One region of the Streptomyces sp. NBC_00075 genome, then DNA from elsewhere that is predicted to be linked to it. Evidence: predicted binding sites of a transcription regulator. Region 1 holds the regulator's gene; the other holds the start of a gene.
What was found. The regulator HrcA, encoded in region 1, represses chaperone genes, less so after heat shock. The targets are predictions, from matches to a motif close to TTNGCACTCNGNNNNNCNGAGTGCNAA.

Region 1 (3,408 bases):
CACTCCGGTGCTGTCACGAAGTCGATCAGGTGTTCTACTCGGCCCAGTAGTTCCGGCTCCAGGTCGCGGTACGAACCCACCCGCTTCAGGATCGCCTGCCACACCGCCCCGGTGTTCTCCGGCCAGCCGAGGGCCCGGCACACGCCCGTCTTCCAGTCCTGGCCGTGGGGGATCCTCGGCCAGGCCGGGATGCCCAGGGACGACGGTTTCACCGCCTCCCAGATGTCGATGTATGGGTGGCCCACCACCAGCGCGTGCTCGCTGGTCACCGACGCCGCGATACGGGACTCCTTGCTGCCGGGGACCAGGTGGTCCACCAGGACGCCCAGGCGAGCGTCCGGGCCGGGGTCGAATTCGGCCACGATCGAGGGGAGGTCGTCCACGCCTTCCAGGTACTCCACGACGACGCCCTCGATGCGCAGATCGTCGCCCCACACCTTCTCGACCAGCTCCGCGTCGTGCCGGCCCTCGACGTAGATACGCCCGGCACGGGCCACACGCGCGCGTGCACCGGGGACCGCGACCGAACCGGAGGCCGTACGGGAGGGCGCGGCCGCCGAGGCGGACGGGCGTACCAGCGTCACCACCCTGCCCTCCAGCAGGAACCCCCGCGGCTCCAGCGGGAACACCCGGTGTTTGCCGAAGCGGTCCTCCAGGGTGACCGTGCCCGCCTCGCAGCGGATCACCGCGCCGCAGAAACCCGTACCCGGCTCCTCGACCACCAGGCCGGGCTCCGCCGGTACCTGCGGTACGGGCTTGGGCTTCTTCCACGGTGGGGTCAGGTCCGGAGAGTACTGGCGCATTCGGATGACGATAGGAGAAGCTCCCGCGTCGTCAGTCCACTCCCCGCCGCGACACGCCGAAACGGGTTGCCAGCGCGTCCCGTTGGGCCCGTACGAACGCCGCGTCCACCACCGCTCCGTGACCGGGGACGTACAGCGCGTCCTCACCGCCCAGGGTCAGGAGGCGGTCCAGGGTCGCGGGCCAGTGCGACGGTACGGCGTCGGGGCCCGCCTGGGGTTCGCCCGACTCCTCGACCAGGTCGCCGCAGAAGACCACGGTCGGGTCGCCCGGTACGACGGCCACCAGGTCGCCGCGGGTGTGGCCGGGGCCGGCGTTCACCAGGAGTACCTCCGGGCCGTTGCGCAGGGCAACTGTCAGGGTTTCCCCGACCTCCTCGTGCGGGACCACCAGGGTGTCCGCCGCCTCCTCCGCCGCGCGGGCGTCCAGACCGTTGCGTACGGCGTCCGCGCACAACGCCTCGCGCCCCACTTCCTCGAATTCGTCCCCCGCGCCCTCCGCCGCGATGACATGCGCACCCGCAAACACCGCCGCTCCGAAAACGTGGTCGAAATGGGCGTGCGTCAGTGCGAGAAAGTCCACACGGCGGCGGGCGAGTTTCTGGGCCTCCAGGCGGAGGATCGCGCCCTCCGCGAGGCTCGATCCCGCGTCGATCAGGAGTGCGCCGCCCGCCCCTGCGACCAGCCCCACCGTGCAGTCCCAGACCGGCAGCCGGCGTCTGCCCACCCCGGCCGCCAGCCGCTCCCAGCCCAGGTCGTGCCACCCCGGCTCTTCCCAAGTCACCTTCATGCGGCGACGCTAGCGGGACGGGGAGGAAGTGGTCGCCACGACCGGGTTGCCGCGGACACGACATCGCAGGACAGGTCGGTACACGTCGGCAGATCGGCGCAGGCCGCCCTTGCCGGGGGCGTACCCGACAGCCGTACACTGGGCCGGGGAACTCTGGCACTCGCACACGAAGAGTGCCAGGGACGGCCCAGGCACTCAGGGGACGACAGCAGTTGGAGGTGTGCGCGATGCTCAGTGAACGCAGGCTCGAAGTGTTGCGCGCCATCGTCCAGGACTATGTCGGCACCGAGGAACCGGTCGGGTCCAAGGCTCTCACCGAGCGGCACAACCTCGGGGTCTCCCCGGCGACCGTCCGCAACGACATGGCCGCCCTGGAGGACGAGGGTTTCATCGCCCAGCCGCACACCAGTGCCGGGCGCATCCCGACCGAGAAGGGCTACCGGCTCTTCGTCGACAAGCTCGCCGGCGTCAAGCCGATGAGCGCTCCCGAGCGGCGTGCCATCCAGAATTTCCTTGACGGGGCTGTCGATCTCGACGATGTCGTCGGGCGGACCGTTCGGTTGCTCGCCCAGCTCACGCGGCAGGTCGCCGTCGTGCAGTATCCGTCGCTCACCCGGTCGACCGTGCGGCACGTGGAGCTGCTCTCGCTCGCTCCCGCGCGCGTGATGCTCGTACTGATCACGGACACCGGCCGCGTGGAGCAGCGGATGATCGACTGCCCCGCGCCTTTCGGGGAGACGTCTCTGGCGGATCTACGCGCGCGGCTCAACAGCCGGGTCGCGGGCCGCCGCTTCGCGGACGTGCCGCAGCTCGTGCAGGACCTCCCGGACGCCTTCGAGGTGGAGGACCGGGGTACGGTCGCGACGGTGCTCTCCACTCTCCTGGAGACGCTCGTCGAGGAGGCCGAGGAGCGGCTGATGATCGGCGGAACCGCCAATCTGACCCGCTTCGGACATGACTTTCCCCTCACTATCCGGCCGGTCCTCGAAGCTCTGGAGGAACAGGTCGTACTTCTCAAACTCCTTGGTGAGGCCGGGGATTCGAGCATGACCGTACGAATCGGTCACGAGAACAAATACGAGGGACTCAACTCCACGTCCGTCGTGTCGGTCGGCTACGGTTCGGGCGGCGAGGCAGTCGCCAAGCTCGGCGTGGTCGGACCGACCCGCATGGACTACCCGGGAACGATGGGAGCGGTACGCGCAGTGGCACGGTACGTCGGACAGATCCTGGCGGAGTCGTAAGTGGCCACGGACTACTACGCCGTACTCGGCGTGCGCCGCGACGCGTCCCAGGACGAGATCAAGAAGGCGTTCAGGAGGCTCGCCCGCGAGCTGCACCCGGACGTCAACCCCGATCCGAAGACGCAGGAGCGGTTCAAGGAGATCAACGCCGCGTACGAGGTGTTGTCGGACCCGCAGAAGAAGCAGGTCTACGACCTCGGCGGCGATCCGCTGTCCCAGGCGGGCGGCGGGGGCGCGGGCGGCTTCGGCGCCGGTGGCTTCGGGAACTTCTCGGACATCATGGACGCGTTCTTCGGAACGGCGTCCCAGCGGGGGCCGAGGTCGCGTACGCGGCGCGGCCAGGACGCGATGATCCGGCTCGATATCGAGCTCGATGAAGCTGCTTTTGGTACTACTAAAGACATTCAGGTCGATACGGCCGTGGTGTGCGGTACCTGTAGCGGTGAGGGTGCTGCGCCTGGCACCTCTGCCCAGACCTGCGACATGTGTCGCGGGCGTGGTGAGGTGTCGCAGGTGACCCGGTCCTTCCTGGGCCAGGTCATGACCTCGCGGCCCTGTCCGCAGTGCCAGGGGT
Region 2 (3,408 bases), 3.5 Mb from region 1:
CCGAGATGGCGTCCTCGAGACGGTGCTTCTTCTCCTTCAGCTCCACCTCGGTGGCGGCGCCGACCTTGATCACGCACACGCCGCCGGCCAGCTTCGCGAGGCGCTCCTGGAGCTTCTCGCGGTCCCAGTCGGAGTCCGTGTTCTCGATCTCGGCCTTGATCTGGTTGACCCGGCCGGCCACGGCGCCGGTGTCGCCACCGCCGTCGACGATGACCGTGTCGTCCTTCGAGATGGTGACGCGGCGGGCGGTGCCCAGTACGTCGATGCCGACCTGGTCGAGCTTGAGGCCGACCTCCTCGGCGATGACCTCGGCGCCGGTGAGCGCGGCCATGTCGCCGAGCATCGCCTTGCGACGGTCACCGAAGCCGGGGGCCTTGACCGCGACCGCGTTGAAGGTGCCGCGGATCTTGTTCACGACCAGGGTCGACAGGGCCTCGCCCTCGACGTCCTCGGCGATGATCAGCAGCGGCTTGGAGGAGTTGGTCTGGATGACCTTCTCGAGCAGCGGCAGCAGGTCCTGGATGGAGGAGATCTTGCCCTGGTGGATCAGGATGTACGGGTCGTCGAGGACGGCCTCCATACGCTCCTGGTCGGACACCATGTACGGGGACAGGTAGCCCTTGTCGAAGGCCATGCCCTCGGTGAAGTCCAGCTCCAGACCGAAGGTGTTGGACTCCTCGACGGTGATGACACCGTCCTTGCCGACCTTGTCCATCGCCTCGGCGATCAGCTCGCCGACCTGCGTGTCCTGCGCGGAGAGCGCGGCCACGGCGGCGATGTCGGACTTCTCCTCGATCGGGCGGGCGGTCTCGAGGAGTTCCTCGGACACAGCCTTGACCGCCGCGTCGATGCCCTTCTTCAGGGCGGCCGGGGAGGCGCCGGCGGCGACGTTCTTCAGGCCCTCGCGGACGAGCGCCTGGGCCAGCACGGTGGCGGTGGTCGTACCGTCACCCGCGATGTCGTTGGTCTTGGTCGCCACCTCCTTCACCAGCTGGGCGCCGAGGTTCTCGTACGGGTCGTCCAGCTCGACCTCGCGCGCGATGGTGACACCGTCGTTGGTGATGGTGGGAGCGCCGAACTTCTTGTCGATGACGACGTTGCGGCCCTTGGGGCCGATCGTCACCTTGACCGTGTCGGCAAGCTTGTTGACGCCGCGCTCAAGGGCGCGACGGGCGTCCTCGTCGAACTTCAGGATCTTCGCCATGGGAGCGGTTCAGCCCTCTCGGAAAATTGGGAGAACGAACTGCGCCCCCGGCACCCGGCTGTTGAGGTCGCGGGGGCCAGGGGCGTAGTTCACACTGCAATGCTGGTGATGCAGGCAATACCGGTGGTGCCGGTAAAACCGGGTGAATTACTTCTCTACGATCGCGAGCACGTCGCGAGCGGAGAGGACGAGGTACTCCTCGCCGTTGTACTTCACTTCGGTGCCGCCGTACTTGCTGTACAGCACGATGTCGCCGGTCTTGACGTCGAGCGGCAGGCGCTCGCCGTTCTCGAAGCGGCCCGGGCCCACGGCCAGGACGACGCCCTCCTGGGGCTTCTCCTTGGCGGTGTCCGGGATGACCAGGCCAGAGGCCGTGGTCTGCTCGGCGTCGAGCGGCTGGACCACAATGCGGTCCTCGAGCGGCTTGATGGCAACCTTGGAGCTGGTGGTCGTCACGATCCGACCTCCCCCTTCGGAGATCTCACGGGGTTAACTGTCTGAGGTGGCGACCAGGTGGATCCGTCGTCGCGGGTGCCGGACCTGCCCGTCGCTGTTGGCACTCTCCAGGGGGGAGTGCCAGACCTGAGACTATGACTGCGATTAGCACTCGGTCAAGCGGACTGCTAATTCCGTCGGCGGTTCGGCGGGGGTTTCTGGTGATCGTGGGTCCAGGTGACCGGCCCTGGGGGCTCTGCCCCCCAAACCCCCGTTGTCGCGCTTGACGCGCCCGTCCTCAAACGCCGGACGGGCTGGGGATGCCCGCCCCGGCGCTGAAGACGCCCGCCCTTCCTTGCCGAAAACCGCAGGTCAGAGATAGTCCTCCAGGCGCGCCACGCTCAGTCCCCTCCCCTGCACCTCGCGGAGCAGCCTCACCGTTCGTTCGACCTGGGGTGGGCCCACCAGGACGATGGCGCCCGGGCGGAGGGGTGCCCCCTTGGTCCAGAGGAGCACCGCTGATACGCCGCAGTCCGCGGCCGCTCTCAGTGTGGTCGTGTCGTACGTGCCGTAGGGCGGGCGGAAGAGGCGGGGGCGGATGCCGAAGCGTTCGCGGAGTTTGTCCTGCTGGCCGCAGATCTGGGCGCGCTGGCCGGCGTACGGCAGGCCCCGCAGGGACTGGTGGTCCAGGGTGTGGTTCTGGACGTTGGCGCCGACCTCGCGCAGGCGGGCGAAGTGGGCGTAGCCCGGGCCCACGACGCTGTCCGTGAGGAACATGCTGACCGGGAGGCGCAGTTCGCGGACCAGGTCGACGAACCGGGGGTCGCGTTCGGCGCCGTCGTCGTAGGTGAGGAAGACGACCTTGTCGTGGGTCGGGATGTGGTCGACGACCGGGGGGAGGCCCGGACCCGCCGTGCGGAGGCGGGCCCTCGGGTGCGCGGGCGGGGGTGGGGGCAACGGGGCCGGCAGGCCCCAGCGGCGGTACGCCTGGGGGTCGTCGGGCGCGGAGTCGGCGCGTACCGCCTTCTCGGCCGGGCGTTCGACGGGGGCCACGGGCCGGGCGCACGCGGTGGCCGTCGTTGCCAGGAGTGCGGCGGCGAGTGCGGCGGCTGCCAGGGGGCGCGCGGTCACAGGTAGTCCTCCAGGCGGGCCACCGCGTACCCCTTGGCGGTGACGAGCTTCATGAAGCGGCGGACCATGTCGGGCATCGTGCCCTTCCAGTCGCCCTTGCCCCGGAAGTGGCTGAGGACGATGTCGCCGGGGTGGATGTCCCGGTCCCACTCGCGGTAGTCCCAGTGGTCGGCGAAGACCTCCTCGTTCCAGAGGGGTGGCATCTTCCTTGCGGAGGAGCGCGAACAAGGTCCTTTTAGCTCGATCGTGTGATCGTCGACTTCCAGGCTTGCGGTGTCTTGGGCCGTCCGGGTTAGCGTGGCTGTGCGATCTGGGACACGAGGTGCGGTGCCAGCGTGCGGGGCCCCTGCTCCACCAGAGGATGGTTCAGGGCCTCCCCGTCGCCTTTGGCCGTACCCACTTGGCCAGGTCGTGAGGGAACCGGCCTCCCGGGCCCGGACCACGCACAAGATGCGTGTCGCCGCCCCGGGGTCGAGTACGCCGGGGACCAGTCCGCCCAAGACCGTTCGGGGCGCGCGGCTGAACAGGCTCACCCCTGCTCGGTCCACAGGAACGGTACGTGCTTCACGCCGCACGACGTGGCGCGCAAGCTGTCCTCGCCGTAGTTGCCGTAGGGCGGGAGGCGGGGGTGCGGTCAG

Region 2: the regulator HrcA is predicted to act here: its motif matches at 1,805-1,831, upstream of groES (co-chaperone GroES).

The regions. Positions count from the first base shown of each region.
Region 1 covers NZ_CP108243.1:7,647,334-7,650,741, forward strand. The annotation lists gene OG787_RS33465 (DUF3097 domain-containing protein) at 1-803, opposite strand, end outside; gene OG787_RS33470 (MBL fold metallo-hydrolase) at 835-1,590, opposite strand; gene hrcA (heat-inducible transcriptional repressor HrcA) at 1,818-2,834, shown strand; gene dnaJ (molecular chaperone DnaJ) at 2,835-3,408, shown strand, end outside.
Region 2 covers NZ_CP108243.1:4,109,869-4,113,276, forward strand. The annotation lists gene groL (chaperonin GroEL) at 1-1,204, opposite strand, end outside; gene groES (co-chaperone GroES) at 1,352-1,660, opposite strand; gene OG787_RS17510 (polysaccharide deacetylase family protein) at 2,012-2,770, opposite strand; partial or broken gene OG787_RS17515 (polysaccharide deacetylase family protein) at 2,767-2,970, opposite strand.